DNA from 4 places in the Bradyrhizobium sp. Kon37 genome. Region 1 is predicted to be linked to each of the others. Evidence: predicted binding sites of a transcription regulator. Region 1 holds the regulator's gene; each other region holds the start of a gene.
What was found. Region 1 encodes PhoB, which activates phosphate uptake and scavenging genes when phosphate is short. Its sites were predicted from a motif close to TGTCATNNANCTGTCAT; they were not measured.
Positions count from the first base shown of each region.

Region 1 (4,773 bases):
CTGGGAAGTCGTCCGCAGCGTGGTGATCCCCTACACCCGCGTCGGCGTCATCGGCGGCGTCATGTTGGCGCTGGGCCGCGCGCTCGGCGAGACCATGGCGGTGACCTTCATCATCGGCAACTCGTTCCGGATCTCGTCGTCGATCTTCGCGCCGGGTACCACGATCTCGGCGGCGATCGCATCCGAGTTCGCCGAGAGCGACGGCCTGCACCAGTCCGGCCTGATCCTGCTCGGCCTCCTGCTGTTCGTGCTGACCTTCTTCGTGCTCGCGGCGGCGCGGCTGATGCTGATGCGGCTGGAAAAGAAGGCGGGGAACTAGCGCCATGAATCCGATCTACTCACGCCGCCGCCGCAAGGACATCGTCGTCCGCGGGCTCTGCATCGCCGCAACCGCCTTCGGCGTCACCTGGCTCGCGCTGATCCTGATTACGCTGCTCTACAATGGCGTAGCGGGACTCAATGTCCAGCTGTTCACCGAGAACACGCCGCCACCGGGATCGAACGAGGGCGGTCTGCTCAACGCCATCGTCGGCTCGCTGATCATGACGGTGATCGGCGTCGGCATCGGCGCGCCGCTCGGCATGTTCGCCGGCACCTATCTCGCCGAATACGGCCGCAACGACCGGCTGACCTCGGTGATCCGCTTCATCAACGACATCCTGCTCTCGGCGCCCTCGATCATCATCGGCCTGTTCATCTACGGTGCGGTGGTGGTGCCGATGCGCGGCTTCTCGGCGATCGCAGGCTCGCTCGCGCTCGCGGTCATCGTGATCCCGGTGGTGCTGCGCACGACCGAGGACATGCTGCTGCTGGTGCCGAACGCGTTGCGGGAGGCGGCCTCGGCGCTCGGCCTGCCGCGCTCGCTGGTGATCAAGCGGATCGCTTATCGGGCTGCCCGATCGGGTCTCATCACCGGCGTGCTGCTCGCGACCGCTCGCGTCGCCGGTGAAACCGCGCCGCTGCTGTTCACCGCGCTGTCGAACCAGTTCTTCAGCCTCGGCCTGAACAAGACGATGGCGAACCTGCCTGTCACCATCAACAACTTCGTGCAGAGCCCCTATGCCTACTGGAAGCAGTTGGCCTGGAGCGGAGCGCTGCTCATCACCCTGACCGTTCTTGCCCTTAATATTGGCGCGCGCATCCTTGGCGCCGAGAGGACTGCAAAATGAGTGATCTTTCCGTATCGATGAGCGCGTCCGGTGGCCTGCCGCACGCGCCGGTGCTGCCGGAGGCGCCCCCCAAGGTGACCGTGCGCAACTTGAACTTCTATTACGGCGAGCACCACGCGCTGAAGAACATCAACCTGACGCTCGGCGCCAACCGTGTCACCGCGTTCATCGGTCCGTCGGGTTGCGGCAAGTCGACCCTGCTGCGCATCTTCAACCGGATGTACGACCTCTATCCCGGCCAGCGCGCCACCGGTCAGCTCATGCTCGATCAGACCAACATCCTCGACGGCAAGCTGGACCTCAATTTGCTGCGCGCCCGCGTCGGCATGGTGTTCCAGAAGCCGACGCCGTTCCCGATGACGATCTACGAGAACATCGCGTTCGGTATCCGTCTCTATGAGAAGATCTCGAAGTCCGAGATGGACGGCCGCGTCGAGAAGGCGCTGCGCGGCGGCGCGCTGTGGAACGAGGTCAAGGACAAGCTCAACGCCTCTGGCCTGTCGCTCTCCGGCGGCCAGCAGCAACGCCTCTGCATCGCCCGCACCGTCGCGGTGCGGCCCGAGGTGATCCTGTTCGACGAACCCTGTTCGGCGCTCGACCCGATCTCGACCGCCAAGGTCGAGGAGCTGATCCAGGAGCTGTCCGAGGATTACACGATCGCGATCGTCACCCACAACATGCAGCAGGCGGCGCGCGTCTCCGACAAGACCGCGTTCATGTATCTCGGCGAGCTGATCGAGTTCGACGACACCAGCAAGATCTTCACGTCGCCGACCGACCGGCGCACGCAGGATTACATCACCGGCCGGTTCGGCTAGGAGACGCGACATGGGTTCTGAACATACCGCAAAGGCCTTCGACACCGACCTCCAGGAACTCACGCGCCTGGTCGCCGAGATGGGTGGCATCGCCGAGCGCATGATCGTCGAGTCCGTCGACGCGCTGATCCGCCGCGACGTCCCGCTCGGCCAGCGCGTCGTCGCCATCGACACCGAGCTCGACGCGCTGCAGAAGCGCATCGAGGAGCGCGCGGTGCTCACCATCGCACGTCGCCAGCCGATGGCGGTCGATCTGCGCGAAATCGTCGGCGCCATGCGCGTCGCGACCGATCTCGAGCGCATCGGCGACCTCGCCAAGAACATGGGCAAGCGCGTCGCAGCGCTGGAGACGGACTTCCATCCGCTCAAGCTGTTCCGCGGCCTCGAGCACATGACCGACCTCGTCCAGCAGCAGGTCAAGTCGGTGCTGGACGCTTATGCCGCGCATGATTTGCCGGCGGCGATGGCGGTGTGGAAGGGCGACGAGGAGGTCGACGCCATCTGCACCTCGCTGTTCCGCGAGCTCCTCACCTACATGATGGAGGATCCGCGCAACATCTCGTTCTGCATCCATCTGATGTTCTGCGCCAAGAACATCGAGCGGATCGGCGATCACGCCACTAACATCGCCGAGACCGTGTTCTACATGATCGAGGGCCAGGCGATCACCGACAAGCGGCCGAAGGGCGACATGACGACCTTTGCCAACACGGTACCGAACACCTGAAAGACTTAAGGAGCGACGACCCGATGGGCGCACGCATTATGGTGGTTGAGGACGAGGAAGCCCTGACCGAGCTTCTCCGCTACAACCTCGAAGGCGACGGCTATGACGTCGAGACGGTGATGCGCGGCGACGACGCCGACACCCGCCTCAAGGAGCACATTCCCGATCTGATCGTGCTCGACTGGATGCTGCCGGGCCTGTCAGGCATCGAATTGTGCCGTCGGCTTCGCACCCGTCCCGAGACCAAGCAGCTCCCGATCATCATGCTCACCGCGCGCGGCGAGGAGAGCGAGCGGGTGCGGGGTCTTGCGACCGGCGCCGACGATTACATCGTCAAGCCGTTCTCGGTGCCGGAGCTGCTGGCGCGCGTGAAAGGCCTGCTGCGGCGCGCAAGCCCCGAGCGGCTCGCCACCGTGCTTGCTTTTGGCGACATCGAGCTCGACCGCGACAAGCGCCGCGTGGCGCGCTCGGGCCGGCCGATCGATCTAGGTCCGACCGAATATCGCCTGCTGGAGTTCTTCCTGGAGCACCCGGGGCGGGTGTTCTCGCGCGAGCAGCTGCTCGACAGCGTCTGGGGCCGCGACATCTATATCGACGAGCGCACCGTCGACGTCCATATCGGCCGACTGCGCAAGCTGCTCAATCTCGGCCGCGAGCAGGATCCGATCCGCACCGTCCGCGGCGCAGGCTACGCGCTGGATGATCGTTTTGCCAAGGCGGAGCAGGTGTAGGGTTGCAGGCTTGAGGTTCTCAGCCGTCGTCCCGGACAAGCGAGCGAAGCGAGCGCTGATCCGGGACCCATAACCACCGAACGTGGTTTGGCGAAGACTCGGAGTGACCCTTTCGCACGACTACTGCGTGCTCGGAGTATGGGTCCTGGCTTTCGCCAGGACGACACTGAAATTGAACCTTCGCGCGACGACTTGCCGTGATTACCGCGGACCCGGCTTCACCGGTGCGCGGCGCCGATCTGACGCCGGCTGGTACGCAACGCGCGAGTGCTGGGCGCAATAGGGCAGGCCGGACAGCGCCCGTCCACCGCAGAAGAAGAAGTCAGGGCTCGAGGGATCGCCGACCGGCCAGTGGCAGGTCGCCTCGTTCAATTCCAGCAGCGACAGGCGCTGGCTCATCGGCACCACGTTGTCGTAGGTGACCGGATCCGGCTCAGCCTCGACCTCGAAGGCCTGCGCCAGCGCGGTGTTGCCGCGCGAGATCGGGCGGCTCACCCGCATCATGTGCTGCGCGGGGCGCGCCTTGCGCGGCCGCGGCGCTGCCGACGATGGGCTCTTGGCGCGGCCCGAAAGGCCGAGCCTGTGCACTTTGCCGATCACGGCATTGCGGGTCACATTGCCGAGCTCCGCCGCGATCTGGCTGGCCGAAAGTCCGGCCTCCCAGAGCTTTTTCAGCTGCTCGACGCGATCATCGGACCAGGTCAAAACCGTCATTGCACCCTTTCCCTCGCTGCGCGCCAGCCATCCTGGGGCCTCGCAGCGAATGCCTAAGCCTTCAAAAACCCGTGCCGTCAGAATCCCTTAAGGCTCGCCGGGCGCGTCTTGAACGCCCGAACGTTTACGCCGGTACATAAGGACTTAAAGATCAGAACCACTGCACGAGATGTCGTATCTGACAATCCAAACGCTACAATATGGCGTGACTCCCGCGCAAGAGTCCGCCGACTCGCTTCCACATGTTCCGTGGCTAAATCCCGCAAAATCGGCACCGCAAGACTACGGATTCAGCGTTTCGCGAGGCTTTCCGGGCGGCATTGACACCCGTTTCACCAGGCCTAAGATAGTCGTGCGTGCCGCCCTCAAGAGGCGGCACGTTTCGTTTTCCGGGCCGGTCGATGGTGCGTTGCGCAATGCACGCACACACCGTCCGCAACATTCAAGTGACCGTCATGACTAACAGCGCAGCGCCGCATTTGCTCCCCGTTTTCGCCAGGTCCGACCTCGGTTTCGAGCGTGGCGAAGGCTGCTGGCTGATCGCGACCAATGGCGAGCGCTATCTCGATTTCACCTCCGGGGTGGCGGTGAATGCGCTCGGCCATGCCCATCCG
Region 1 covers NZ_JBVVOY010000001.1:277,893-282,665, reverse strand. Annotated here, with positions in the region: gene pstC (phosphate ABC transporter permease subunit PstC) at 1-319, shown strand, start outside; gene pstA (phosphate ABC transporter permease PstA) at 324-1,169, shown strand; gene pstB (phosphate ABC transporter ATP-binding protein PstB) at 1,166-1,987, shown strand; gene phoU (phosphate signaling complex protein PhoU) at 1,998-2,714, shown strand; gene phoB (phosphate regulon transcriptional regulator PhoB) at 2,738-3,445, shown strand; gene AC0L3J_RS01440 (GcrA family cell cycle regulator) at 3,647-4,159, opposite strand; gene AC0L3J_RS01435 (acetylornithine transaminase) at 4,615-4,773, shown strand, end outside.

Region 2 (4,773 bases), on a different contig from region 1:
GATGGCCGAGGCCGGCATCGTGATCACCCAGGCATAGACGATCGAGCTGGCGACGTTCCAGCGCACCGCCGAGAGGCGGCGAGCGGCGCCAACGCCGACGATGGCGCCGGTGATGGTGTGGGTGGTCGAGACGGGAACGCCGAGGAAGGTCGCCATGAATAGGGTCGCGGCACCGCCGGTCTCGGCGCAAAAGCCCTGCATCGGGGTCAGCTTGGTGATGCGCAGGCCCATGGTGCGGACGATGCGCCAGCCGCCCATCAGCGTCCCCATCGCCATCGCGGCCTGGCACGAGAGCACCACCCAGAAGGGGACGAAGAATTCGCCGCCGAGCTGGCCCTGCGAATAGAGCAGCACGGCGATGATGCCCATGGTCTTCTGCGCGTCGTTGCCGCCATGGCCGAGCGAATAGAGCGAGGCGGAGGCGAATTGCAGGATGCGGAAGGCGCGATCGACGGCAAAGGGCGTGGAGCGCACCGAGGCCCAGGAGACGATCGCAACCAGCACCATCGCGAGCAGGAAGCCGACGAGCGGAGACAGCACGATGGCGATCACCGTCTTGGACAATCCGCTCCAGACCGCTGCCGAAAGGCCCGCTTTGGCCACACCGGCACCAAACAAGCCGCCGATCAATGCATGAGACGAGGACGATGGGATGCCGAGCGCCCATGTCACCAGGTTCCAGACGATGGCGCCGACCAGCGCGGCGAAGATCACCTGGGCATCCACGATCGCGGGATCGATGATACCGGTGCCGATGGTCTGGGCGACGTGCAGCCCGAACACCATGAAGGCGACGAAATTGAAGAACGCAGCCCAGAACACCGCGTATTGCGGCCGCAGCACGCGGGTCGAGACGATGGTCGCGATCGAATTGGCGGCGTCGTGCAGGCCATTCAGGAAATCGAACAGCAGCGCGACGGCGATCAATCCGACCAGGACGGGAAGACCCAACGCAACATCCACGGCGTGGCCCCTGCCCTAAACTTGCTCGATGACGATGCTGTTGATCTCGTTCGCGACGTCGTCGAAGCGGTCGGCGACCTTCTCGAGATGGTCGTAGATCTCTGCGCCGACGATGAAATCCATCGCGTTGCCGTTGCGATGCTTGAGGAACAGTTCCTTCAGCCCGATATCATGGAGATCGTCGACGCGGCCTTCCAGCTTGCCCAGCTCTTCCGTGATCGCGGTCAGCATGGCCACGTTCTGGCCGATCTTCTGCATCAACGGCAGCGCACGGCCGACCAGATTGGCGCATTCGATCAGAAGGCCGCCGATCTCCCGCATCGGCGGCTCGAAGCTGCGGACCTCGAACAGCATCACGGCCTTGGCGGTCTGCTGCATCTGGTCGATGGCGTCGTCCATCGAGGTGATCAGGTTCTTGATGTCGCCGCGGTCGAACGGGGTGATGAAGGTACGGCGCACCGCCGTCAGCACCTCACGGGTGATGTTGTCGGCATCGTTCTCGAACTGGTTGACGCGCTGGCAATAGACCGGCGTCTCCTCGCCCCCGTTGAGCATGCTCTGGAGCGCGATCGAGCCCTGGATCACGGTCTGGGCGTGGCGGTCGAACAGGTCGAAGAACCGTTCTTCCTTGGGCAGGAAAGCGCGAAACAATCGCATCATGGGAGAGAGACTACCGGTTGGATGATGGCCTGGCCCAAGCGGGCCGTCATGAAACTGTCATAGACCATTTTCGATCCACGCGCGTGCCACCTCACGCCCGTGGAGCCGGATCATCCACCGCTTTCGCGCGTCAACACATCTTCCATTATATCAATGACTTACAGCGACCGTCGGAAGTAATGCGCGATTTCGCCGATGACGCCGCGGCGGAAGGTCAGCACGCAGATCACGAAGATCGAGCCCTGGATCACGGTCACCCACTGGCCGAACCCCGCCAGATATTGCTGCATGGCGATGATCACGAAGGCACCGACCACGGGACCGAACACGGTTCCGAGTCCGCCGACCAGCGTCATCAGCACGACTTCGCCCGACATCGACCAGTGCACGTCCGTGAGCGAGGCGTTCTGCGCCACGAAGACTTTCAGCGCACCGGCAAAGCCGGCCAGCGTGCCCGACAGGACGAACGCCAGGAACTTGTACTGATCGGTGCGGTAACCCAGCGAGATCGCGCGCGGCTCGTTCTCGCGGATTGCCTTGAGGACCTCGCCGAACGGCGAATTGATGATGCGGAAGATCAGCAGGAAGCCGGCAAGGAAACCGACCAGCACGACGTAGTAGAGCACGGTCGGCTTGGTCAGATCGAAGACGCCGAACATGCGTCCCTGCGGAATGCCCTGGATGCCATCTTCACCATGGGTGAACGGGGCCTGGAGGTAGATGAAGTACAGAAGCTGCGACAGCGCCAGCGTGATCATCGAGAAATAGATGCCCTGGCGGCGGATCGAGATATAGCCCGTGATGAGCGAGAGCACGAAAGCACCGGCGACCCCGACGAGGATGCCGAGCTCCGGCGGCAACGCCCACACCTTCAGCGCATGCGCGCTGCAATAGCCGGCCGTGCCCAGGAACATCGCATGGCCGAAGGACAGCAAACCGCCGTAGCCGATCAGCAGGTTGAAGGCGCAGGCGAGCAGCGCGAAGCACAGCGCCTGCATCACGAAGAACGGGTAGACTCCCGTGAATGGCACCGAAGCCAACAGCAGCGCCATCACCACGAACACGATCATCTCGTCGCGGATCGTGCGCGGGGTTACCGGCAGCGTGTCGTCCGTCAAGGCTGTCATATCAGGCCGCCCTTCCCGTCAATCCCGTTGGCTTCACCAAGAGCACCAGCACCATCAGCACGAACACGACGGTGTTGGAGGCCTCGGGGTAGAAATATTTGGTCATGCCCTCGATCACACCGAGCGCAAAGCCGGTGATGATGGAGCCCATGATCGATCCCATGCCGCCGATCACGACCACCGCGAACACCACGATGATGAGGTCGGCGCCCATCAGCGGCCGCACCTGGTTGATCGGCGCCGAGAGCACGCCGGCGAGCGCGGCCAGGCCGACACCCAAACCATAAGTCAGCGTGATCATGCGCGGCACGTTGACGCCGAAGGCGCGCACCAGCGTCGGGTTTTCGGTCGCGGCACGCAAATAGGCGCCGAGACGCGTCTTCTCGATCAGGAACCAGGTCGCGATGCAGACCACCAGCGAGAAGATGACGACCCAGCCGCGATAGATGGGCAGGAACATGAAGCCGAGATTCATGCCGCCCTTGAGCTGGTCCGGAATGGCGTAAGGCATGCCAGAGGAGCCGAAATAATTCTGGAACACGCCCTGCACGATCAGCGCTATGCCGAAGGTCAGCAGCAGGCCGTAGAGATGATCGAGCCCCGTCAGCCATTGCAGCATGGTCCGTTCCAGGATCATGCCGAAGATGCCGACGATGATCGGGGCAAGCAGCAACGCCCACCAATAGTTGATGCCGCCGATGTTCAGCAGGAAGTAGGCGACGAACGCGCCCATCATGTAGAGCGCGCCATGGGCGAAATTGATGATGTTGAGCATGCCGAAGATCACGGCAAGCCCGAGACTGAGCAGCGCGTAGAACGAGCCGTTGATCAGTCCCACCAATAGCTGAGCGTAAAGAGCCTGCATCGATCCCGCACCCGGTCCCTTCGGCGTTCCCTGAAAGTCGCCCGCAGGCCTGATGGCCTGCGGGCGGTTATGTTACTTCTTCAACAGCGCGCACTTGCTCTCGGACAGCGGCGTGAAGGCCTGGTCGCCCGGCACGGTGCCGACCAGCTTGTAGAAATCCCACGGTCCCTTGGACTCGGAGGGCTTCTTCACCTCGAACAGATAGGCATTGTGGATGGTGCGGCCGTTGGGCTGGATCTCGCCCTTGCCGAACAGATCGTCTTCCGTCGGCATCGACTTCATTTTCTCGACGACCTTGGCGCCGTCATGCGGGTTGCCGCCGAGCGCTTCCAGTGCCTTGAAATAGTGACGCACGCCCGCATAGACGCCGGCCTGCACCATGGTGGGCGGCGCGTTGTTCTTCATCTTCTCGGCGAAGCGCTTCGAGAACGCCCGGGTCTGGTCGTTCATGTCCCAGTAGAAGGTCTCGGTGAAGTTGAGGCCCTGTGCGGTCTCGAGCCCGATCGCCTTGACGTCGGTGAGGAACAGCAGCAGCGCCGCGAGCTTCTGGCCGCCCTTGACGATGCCGAACTCGGCCGCCTGCTTGATCGTGTTGGTGGTGTCGCCGCCGGCATTGGCAAGGCCGATGATCTTGGCCTTGGAGGCCTGCGCCTGCAGCAGGAAGGACGAGAAATCCGGCGTGTTCAGCGGGTGCTTGACGCCGCCGACCACCTTGCCGCCATTTGCGGTCACGACAGCGGTGGTGTCGCGCTCCAGCGCCGCGCCGAAGGCGTAGTCCGCGGTCAGGAAGAACCAGGTGTCGCCGCCGGCCTTCACCAGCGCCTGGCCGGTGGTGTGGGCCAGCATGTAGGTGTCGTAGGTCCAGTGCACCGTGTTGGGCGAGCACTGCGCGTTGGTCAAATCCGAGGTCGCCGCGCCCGAGTTGATATAGACGCCGTTCTTTTCCTTGATGACGTTGTTGACCGCGAGCGCCACGCCGGAATTCGGCACGTCGACGATGACGTCGACCTTGTCGACGTCGAACCATTGCCGCGCGATCGCGGTGCCGATGTCGGGCTTGTTCTGGTGATCGCCGGAGATGATGTCGATCTTCCAGCCCTTCGCAGCCAGGCCGGAATCTTCGATGGCCATCTGCGCGGCCAGCGTCGAGCCCGGTCC
Region 2 covers NZ_JBVVOY010000002.1:389,186-393,958, forward strand. Annotated here, with positions in the region: gene AC0L3J_RS06095 (inorganic phosphate transporter) at 1-963, opposite strand, end outside; gene AC0L3J_RS06100 (DUF47 domain-containing protein) at 979-1,623, opposite strand; gene AC0L3J_RS06105 (branched-chain amino acid ABC transporter permease) at 1,782-2,750, opposite strand; gene AC0L3J_RS06110 (branched-chain amino acid ABC transporter permease) at 2,752-3,615, opposite strand; gene AC0L3J_RS06115 (ABC transporter substrate-binding protein) at 3,688-4,773, opposite strand, start outside.
Region 2: AC0L3J_RS06100 (DUF47 domain-containing protein) is a predicted target of PhoB. The motif match lies at 1,668-1,684, and genes of this name have one in related genera.

Region 3 (4,773 bases), on a different contig from region 1:
GACGCCGTTCGGCTACGCGATGTTCGTCAGCCCGCTGAAGTGGCTGTTCATGCTCGCGCCGCTCGCGATGGTGTTCGTGATCTCGGCGGGCATCAACCGTCTCGCTCCCTCGACCGCCCAGATCCTGTTCTGGGTGTTCGCGGCGCTGATGGGCGTCTCGCTGTCCTCGATCTTCCTGGTGTTCACGCACACCTCGATCGTGCGGGTGTTCTTCATCACCGCGGCGACCTTCGGCGCGCTCAGCCTCTACGGCTACACCACCAAGCGTGACATGAGCGGAATGGGTTCGTTCCTGTTCATGGGCCTGATCGGCATCGTCATCGCGAGCCTGGTGAACCTGTTCCTGGCGAGCTCGGTGCTGCAGTTCGTCGTGTCGGTGGTCGGCGTGCTGGTGTTCGCGGGCCTCACCGCCTGGGATACCCAGCGGCTGAAGAACGACTACATCTACGGCTACGCCTCGGCCGGCGGTGACATCGCAGAGCGTGCGGCCATCACCGGCGCGCTGTCGCTGTACCTGAACTTCATCAACCTGTTCACGCTGCTCCTGCAGCTCCTCGGCCAGCGCGACTAAGCGCCAGCCATAGCGACGACACCAGCCCCGGCCGAAAGGCCGGGGTTTTTGTTTGGGCTGGCCTCTCCACACCCAGCGTCATTGCGAGCGCAGCGAAGCAATCCAGAGTCCCTCCGCCGGTGCATTTCTGGATTGCTTCGTCGCAAGGGCTCCTCGCAATGACGGAGTATGAGGAAGCACCGTTGCCTCTTCCAGTCGTCCCGGGAAGGCTCTAATCTTGCCCCATGTCCGCACCCGAAATCAGGCCCACCACTGAGGCCGACCTTCCCGCCATCACCGCCATCTACCAGCAGGCTGTCCGCGAGGGCACCGCGACGTTCGAGCTGGAGCCGCCCGACCTCGCCGAGATGACGCGCCGCTACCGAACGCTGATCGACGGCGGCTATCCCTATTTCGTCGCCATCCTCGACGGGCGCGTCGCCGGCTACGCCTATGCCGGCGCCTACCGGCCGCGACCGGCCTACCGCTTCACGGTCGAGAACTCGATCTATCTCGATCCAGCATTCCACCGCCGCGGCCTCGGAGCGCTCCTGCTGGAGCGGCTGATCGTTGAATGCGAGGCGCGCGGCTTCCGCCAGATGATCGCCGTGATCGGCGATTCCGCCAATGCCGGCTCGATCGGCGTGCACACCAAAGGCGGCTTCAAGATGATCGGCACGCATCCCAGCGTCGGGCTGAAATTCGGCCGCTGGCTGGACACGGTGATGATGCAGCGGGATCTTGGTGAGGGCGCGAAGAGCGTGCCGGCAAAATAGGTCTCGTAGGGTGGGCAAAGCGAAGCGTGCCCACCATAGCCAACGCGTTTGACGAAAGATGGTGGGCACGGCGCGATGCGCCTTTGCCCACCCTACAGCACCGAGCGCGCCGCTACACCACCGCCAGCTTGCGATCGATCACCAGGAGCACGCGCTCGAGCTCGTGGCCGCGGCGCAGGATCAGACCCGTCGCCGAGATCACGCTGTACATGCCCTGCTTGCGCGCGAGACGCGGATCCTTCTCGATACGATAGATCGGCACTTCCGACGCGCGGCGAAAGACCGAGAACACGGCGCGATCCCTGAGGAAGTCGATGGCGTAGTCGCGCCACTCGCCGTCGGCGACCATCCGGCCGTAGAGATTGAGAATACGGTGCAGCTCGAGCCGGTTGAACGTCACGCGGCTCAGTTGCGCATTCGAAGCGGCGGGGCGCGCCGCCCCGCGCTGTTCGCTCGGATCGGCATCCTCCGACAGACTCATAGGCCGCCTCCTGTCGCATCAGCATGACCGCGTCCGCGAAGACCGTCCCCGGAACCGCGGATCATGACAGTTGCATGATCGCGCCAACTGTTCCCCACCGCAAGGGGCCCTGTAAGGACTCGAATCGGAGCAGATCCGCCCACACGCAGCGGTGGAACTCTGTCGCGGCAAACCGTCACGGGATCGTTAGCAGGAATCATAGTGTCGCCGCTTTTCCGCCAAGCGACTGCCGCCCTGCATTGCGAAAAGACCTATGTGCGTTGACCCGGTCCTTTCGGTTCCGGATTCCTCAGCCCCCAGCCCCCCGGGGCCGTTAGGATCGGGTCTGTTCGCACGACAAGGAGGGCCAACGCGAGTTGGTCCTTTTTTGTTTGGGGTCGGTTTTGTTTGTGTCGGGATGTTTCCGCTTCGACGGACTTTTTCCTCATCAGCGAGAACACTCCCTCCCCTCATCCTGAGGAGCCGCGAAGCGGCGTCTCGAAGGATCGAGGCCGAGCTGCCTCAGCAAGGCCTGCATGGTTCTCGCGGCGATGCGCAGCATCGTCCGCCACGCGCGCAAGAGCGCGCTCCTCACATGAGGATTGAGAGTGTGCTTGAATCGGAAGATTCGAAGTGTGCGCGTTAGTGCAGCGACGTATACGCCGCGCCCAGCATCGGGCCCGGCTTTTCCCGGCTGCCGTCCTGGACATAGACCACAGCACCGTCGACGCCGTCGCGCGTGAGGTTCTCGATCGGCACCGTCCAGCTTTCCGGACGGCCGGTCCAGTCGCCGACCTTCAGCAGATTGCGCACCACGTTGTGATAGATCACCTGCTGTCCGCGATTTTCACCGCGGCTGATCGCGATCGGCACCGACTTCGCAATCGAGCAGATCCAGACCTCGCCGTGGGACGCCGTCGGCTCGTTGCTCGCGGCCACCGAGACGTTGATCTGCTTGCCCGCGAGCGACATCGTCACCGGCACGCTCATCACGCCCGTGCCCTTGTCGGTTTTGCCGATCGCGCTTTCGATGCCGGTGCGGTCGCTGCCGACGACATGCGTGGAGCCGTTGACCACGACCTGCGGCGTGTAGACTTCGCGGTCGCCGCGCATGCGCGAGTAGGCACGCTGCCGTGCAGAGAAGCGCGAATCGGCCAATGTGTCCTTCCAGCCGAGATAGTCCCAATAGTCGATCGGCATGCTCAGCGCGATGATCGAGGGATCGCGGGCGAGGTCGCCGATGATCTTGTCGGCCGGCGGGCAGGAGGAGCAGCCCTGCGAGGTAAACAATTCGACAACGGCGCGGGGGTCAGCCTCGGCAGGACGAATGACGGCGACGATCGCACAGAGACCAAGAGCACCCGACCAGAGGGCGCCGGACCACCTCGAGATCACGTTGCGTGAAACCAGATGAGAAGCCGTCATTGTTGTCATGTCGAACGCCGCACACCATTGCTCGTGAGAGGGAAATCTTACCGCCGGATGGTCACCGTAGTCTTACGGGCCTCGCACTTTCGTCCGCCAAAGTAACCGTCCAAAGCGTGAGGTTCTCCGCCGGGCGGGCCCATCTGAAGCCTGCCGCAAACGCGTGAAGGCGGCCTTGTGATAGGCCGCCTTCGTGTAACCTACTACTCACTTCGCAGTGAGCCACCGTTCACAAATCCGCGCTTACGCCGCGAGCTTGCGCAGCACGTAGTGCAGGATGCCGCCGTTGCGGTAGTATTCGAGCTCGTCCAGCGTATCGATGCGGCAGAGCAGCGAAACGCGCTGCAGCGAACCGTCGCCGGAGACGATCTCGGCGGTCAGCTTCTGGCGCGGCTTCAGATCGCCGATGAGACCACGCAGGGTGACCTTCTCGTCGCCCTTCAGGCCGAGCGAGGACCAGGAGGTGCCGTCCTCGAAGGTCAGCGGCAGCACGCCCATGCCGACCAAATTGGAGCGGTGGATGCGCTCGAAGCTCTGGCAGATCACGGCACGCACGCCGAGCAGACGCGTGCCCTTCGCGGCCCAGTCGCGCGAGGAGCCGTTGCCGTATTCGGCGCCGGCGAACACCACCAGCGGCACCTGCTCCTGCTGGTACTTCATCGCGGCGTCGTAGATCGACATCTGCTCGCCGTCGGGCCAGTGTTTTGTCAGACCGCCCTCAGGGATATTTCCATCCGCGCCCTTGAGCATAAAATTCTTGATGCGGATATTGGCGAAGGTGCCGCGCATCATGACTTCGTGGTTGCCGCGGCGCGTGCCGTACTGGTTGAAGTCGGCCGGACGCACCTGGTGCTCGCTGAGATATTTGCCGGCGGGCGAGGTGAGCTTGATCGAACCGGCCGGCGAGATGTGGTCGGTGGTGATCTTGTCGCCGAACATGGCGAGGATGCGGGCCTCGACGATGTCGGTGACCGGCTCCGGCTCCTTCTTCATGCCTTCGAAATAGGGCGGGTTCTGCACATAGGTCGAGCTCATGTTCCAGCGATAGGTTTCGCTCTCGACCGTCTTGATCTTGCGCCAATTGGTGTCGCCCTTGAACACATCGGCATACTTCTTCTTGAAGATCGCCGCGGTCACGAACTTCTTCATGAAGGCGTTGATCTCCTTCGTCGTCGGCCAGATGTCCTTCAGGTAGACCGGCTTGCCGTCCTTGCCTTCACCGAGCGGCTCGACAGCGAGGTTCTTGGTGACGGTGCCCGCGAGCGCGTGAGCGACCACGAGCGGCGGTGAGGCCAGATAGTTCGCCTGCACGTCCGGCGAGACGCGGCCTTCGAAGTTGCGGTTACCGGAGAGCACCGCAGCCGCGACGATGCCGTTGTCGTTGATCGACTTCGAAATCTCCTCCGGCAGCGGACCGGAATTACCGATGCAGGTGGTGCAGCCGAAGCCGACCAGGTTGAAGCCAACCTTGTCGAGATCGGCCTGGAGGCCGGAATCGGCGAGATAGGCGGCCACGACCTGGCTGCCCGGGGCGAGCGAGGTCTTCACCCACGGCTTGGCCT
Region 3 covers NZ_JBVVOY010000017.1:63,350-68,122, forward strand. Annotated here, with positions in the region: gene AC0L3J_RS26550 (Bax inhibitor-1/YccA family protein) at 1-571, shown strand, start outside; gene AC0L3J_RS26555 (GNAT family N-acetyltransferase) at 796-1,326, shown strand; gene AC0L3J_RS26560 (DUF2794 domain-containing protein) at 1,439-1,807, opposite strand; gene AC0L3J_RS26565 (DUF1223 domain-containing protein) at 2,429-3,220, opposite strand; gene acnA (aconitate hydratase AcnA) at 3,455-4,773, opposite strand, start outside.
Region 3: AC0L3J_RS26560 (DUF2794 domain-containing protein) is a predicted target of PhoB. The motif match lies at 1,871-1,887, and genes of this name have one in related genera.

Region 4 (4,773 bases), on a different contig from region 1:
CGCTGGTGCTCGCCACCGTCAACGCCAGCACAACCGCGGCCGCATGACGCAGCGGAAATTGATGAGCGGTCCCGATCACGGCTGACACCGACTAGCGTGCCTTACTTGAAGATACCGGTACGCCGCATGAAGAGATAGGCCGCACCGACCGACGAGGCCATCAGGAGAGCCGCCCAGAAAAATCCACTCTCGACCTCGGTTAGAGGCAGGCCCTTGGTGTTCATGCCGAAGATGCCGGTGATCAGCGTCGGCGGCAGCAGCAGCGAGGTCACGATCGAGAGCGTGTGGAGGTGGTTGTTGCTTTCCTCCTCGTTCTTGAAACGCAGCTCCTCCTCGAGCAGGCGGCTGCGTTCGCGCAGCTCGACGATGTCGTGGTCGAGGCCGTCCAGCCGCTGCGCCAGCTTACCGGCCTGGATACGCAAATCCGGCGACAGGTGGTCGGTGTTCTTCTGGTCGAGACGATGGAACAGCGTACGCAGGCCGGTGAGCTGGCGATGCAGCCTGACGCAGGTCCGGCGCAGACGGCCGAGATTGCGGCGCATCTCCGGCTTGACATCGTCGGCCAAAATCCGCTCCTCGATCTCGTCGATCTCCTGGCCGAGCTTGTCGGCCATCCTATCAAGCGTGTCGGCGACCTCGTCGACGATCTTTTCGAGGAGATGAGCGACGTTGTCGACGCGGTAGCCGCCTTCGAGCACCCGGCGTGTCGCATCCGCCGAGCACAGCGCCTGATGGCGGCCGCTGATCAGGAGCCGCTCGGTCATGGCGAAGCGCAGGAACGCGGTCTCCTCCGTCGCGCTGCCAATGTCGCGCACGAGGTCGGAGAACACGCCGTAGACGCAGTCGTCGATGACATGAAGCTGCTGGAAGGTGTCGTTGGACAGCAAGAGCGCGCGCGCGAGCGGCGGCAGCTGCGACGCGGCGATCCACGGCCGTGAACGCGCATCCGTGAGGTTGAAATGCAGCCAGAGCCGGCCGTCGTGACTGAACTCGATCGGCTGGTCGATCGGCAGCGCCTCGGCACCGCCGTCGTTGTGGAGGCGGAACGCCCACACCAGGCCAGGAATGCCAGGCACGAGATCCGATGTCGCGCTGACAAGCTTCGCCGGCTCAGCCATGACCAATCCCACCGTCAACGAACGCCCCGCTCCGGAAGATGGCTGACGGCATCTTCCGGACCCTCGCGGGTACTCAATTACGGCATTGTTACAGTTTGATGATGCCGCTCTACTCGGCCGCCAGCCCGGTCGCGGCCACCGCCTCGGCTTCCCTGATGTAGTCGTGCACGACGCGGCCGAACGGCAGCGTAAGGTCGGCGATGTAATGATGCGCGCCGAGGCAGCGGCGGACCGGGAAATCGGCGACGGGCGCGTTGACATGCGGCACCAGATGCAGCCGGCCGGGCCCCATCCAGGAGCCCTTCGGCACGATGTCGATGAGGTTGATCGCGACCAGCTGGCAGATCTCGAGGCGGCCGTCGACGCCGGGGATCATCTTCAGATTGATCTGCGTCTTCGACAGCGTCGCCCGGGTCAGATCGCCGTTGCCGGCCATGCTCTCGTGCTTGTAGCCCATCGTGCCCATGGCGACGAGCTGGCCGGCATATTCCAGCGTGCCCGTCAGCGTGTCCTTGACGATCTCGAGTTTGGGATGGGCGTATTTCTTGGGGAAGCCCCAGATCTCGCGGCCGGCGGCGATCGGCGGATCGTCGTCCAGATACATCTGCGAGACAAAATTGACCTCCTCGCCGTGCAGGCGCGCGGGGATGACGAGGCCGGATTCGGTGTAGCTGCCGAAACCGGACGAGTCCGGCATCCGGATCCACTCGTAATGCACGATCGGCTGGTCGATCGGCTGCAGCGGCTCAGGCAGGCCGGCGCGGATCAGGTCCGGATCGGTCTCGTAGGTGATGACGAGGAATTCGCGGTTGACGAAGCGATAGGGCCCCGCCGGATAGCTCGGCCCGGCCGCCGGCATCGACGGAAGTCTCAGTAAATCTTCCCTACGCATCGCCGGTCTCCTCTCGTGGTGCTCATGTGATGCCCGCCCGGCAGCGTCAGGCGGCGATGCAGATTGCTAGCCGCCGTCATTGACTGCGATGTGAAGGATTTCCGTCAGCCGCACGACCGCAGCCATTCCCAAGGCGATCATGGCGCATGCAAGCGATGCATCGGCGCCAGCATTGTCATTACGCCGTCACCGCCGGACGCAATCGTTTGGCGAAACAGGGAGCACCGACCATGGACGCCCGCACATATCAGACACATCAGCCTCCTTCACGAGGTTGGCGGCCCGAGCGCTGCGACCGCGTCGCGCTGGTACTGCAAGGTGGCGGCGCGCTCGGCGCCTACCAGGCCGGCGTCTACCAGGCACTGCACGAGGCCGGCATCGAGCCCGACTGGGTCTGCGGCGTCTCGATCGGCGCGATCAACTCCGCCATCATCGCCGGCAACAAGCCGGAGAAGCGGCTTGAGGCGCTGCGCATCTTCTGGGAGCGCATCACCAACCGCAAGATCTGGCACTACACGCCCGATGGAGACATCTTTCGCCAGTGGCGCAATCTCACCAGCGCCTGGATGACGTCGGCGATGGGCCAGCCGGGCTTCTTCAGCCCGCATCAAGTCAATCCCTGGCTCAGCCCGGTCGGAGCCCGGACCGCCACCAGCTATTACGACACGATGCCGCTGAAGGAGAGCCTGCTCGAGCTGGTCGACTTCGACCTCATCAACGAGAAGAAGGTTCGCTTCGCGGTCGGCGCCGTGAACGTGCTCTCCGGCAATTTCATCTATTTCGACAATTCCCATGACGAGATCGAGCCGGAGCACATCATGGCTTCCGGCGCCCTGCCTCCGGCCCTGCCGATGGTACGGATCGGCACCGATCATTTCTGGGACGGCGGCATCGTCTCCAACACGCCGCTCCAGCACCTGCTCGACCAGGAGGACGCGCTCAATTCGCTGGTCTTCCAGGTCGACCTCTTCAGTGCGCGGGGCGTGCTGCCGCGCTCGATCCAGGACGTGATGGCCCGCCACAAGGACATCATGTATTCCTCGCGCACCCGCCACAACACCGACGTCTACCGCCGCACCCACAACCTCAAGGTCCTGCTCTACAAGGCCCTGGCAAAGCTCCCCGACGAGCAGCTCTCCGAGGAGGAGCGCAAACTCAAGTCGAGCCTGCGTCACATGCCGGAGATCGCGATCCTGCATCTGATCTACCAGCAGAAGGCCTATGAGGGCGACGCCAAGGACCACGAATTCTCGGGCACCTCGATGCGCGAGCACTGGACCTCCGGCTACGAAGACACCAAGCGCACCCTGAAGCGCCGCGACTGGATCAAGATGCCCGACGAAGGCATGGGACTGGTGGTGCACGACGTGCACCGTGAGACGGAGAGCGCGTAGCTCTATCGACCCCATCGCGATCACCCAATTCCCGTTCCCGGCTTGCAGGCACACTTTCGCATTCTCGCGGCTCATTTTGCCCGAGCTTTGCTCTCGTCTTCGCACCCTCTCGAAAGAAAGGGCGCAGGGAAGGCCGGGCGCCGGCTGGCACCCGTAGTCCCGTGTGCGAGCAAGACGCGCACGGGGTGGACGACAGGTGACGCCGGCAACCGGCCTTCGCTGCGCGAATGGTTTTACGGCTTATGACGCGCTCTCCCCGGGGAGCGATGCACTATTGCCCCCGTCGCCTTGCGGATGGCTGATGTGCTGACCCGGTTGGGCAGAGCATCACCACAAGACTTGACGCACAGACCCCGGGCGTCAGGACCACACGATTTTGCCGTCCGCGCACCTCCCCGCCCTTGTCCTCGATGCCTGGCGTGCGCTCGCCATCGAGACCGAACGAGGAGGCTGTCAGCGCCGTGTCGTACCGCGTGTGCAGCTGCTCACGGGAAAACCCGCCCTGCAGCCTGCCCAGCGCGTCGACGCAGTCGCGGCCACCGCCTCCCGGCCCGCGTCTCGTGACGATCGCGAAACGCCCTTGTAGCAGGCCGGGATGCGCGCATAACTACGCCTTATCCGAACTTCTGTAAATACGAATATTATTTCAGTGCGGGGTTGACAAGGTGTTTCGCGCGATGCCGCACCAGGTCCCGTGACGCACCTGTCGGCCCGCGTCTCAAGCGACCGAACCGCCGCGCGGGTTGACGATCGTGTAGCCACGCAATGAACGCGCATGCATTCGCGTCGCGTGTCCGCCCGAGTTGGCGTCGTAAGCCAGCCAGGTATCCCCGCTTAGGTGTTGCTCGAGGACGAACACATGTCCGTGTCGGGCTGCGACCATTCCCGGTGCGGGTGATGTCCGCGGGAAGCGCAGCCAGTTCGACGCAAGATTCAATTCCGGCACGATACGGCCGAACACGCGCAGAGCAGCCCCGCAGCCGCAGAAGGAGGAAGGGCAACCTGCGGGACGACTACCGACGATGCGACCGCCCGAGAGGCTCGCCGTCGCGGCGCCGCCTGCGTCGGCCGCTGTCAGTTGCGTCGCGCGATAGGATTGGAGTGAGGACCTGGGAGTTAGGAACGACCTGGAAGTCCTCTCACGGCGCGTTTGCGAATACGAGAAGTCGCAGGGCATCGTGACGTTGCATTCGGTTGCTTGATGAATGCGATAGGGCCGTGCTTCGGAAGCGACGAAACTAAGGGCAACGAAGAGACACGCGGAAAGAACCGACTTGAACATTGCAGGGCTCCAAACTGAAGGTCCCTGCCCCTGCAAAGAAACCAACAACAGTTTGGCTGAAATGGTCTCAAATAGCGGCTGAAAGTG
Region 4 covers NZ_JBVVOY010000002.1:472,214-476,986, forward strand. Annotated here, with positions in the region: gene AC0L3J_RS06565 (carbohydrate porin) at 1-79, opposite strand, end outside; gene AC0L3J_RS06570 (transporter) at 102-1,118, opposite strand; gene AC0L3J_RS06575 (acetoacetate decarboxylase) at 1,228-2,010, opposite strand; gene AC0L3J_RS06580 (patatin-like phospholipase family protein) at 2,241-3,404, shown strand; gene AC0L3J_RS06585 (hypothetical protein) at 4,123-4,686, opposite strand.
Region 4: AC0L3J_RS06575 (acetoacetate decarboxylase) is a predicted target of PhoB. The motif match lies at 2,184-2,200, and genes of this name have one in related genera.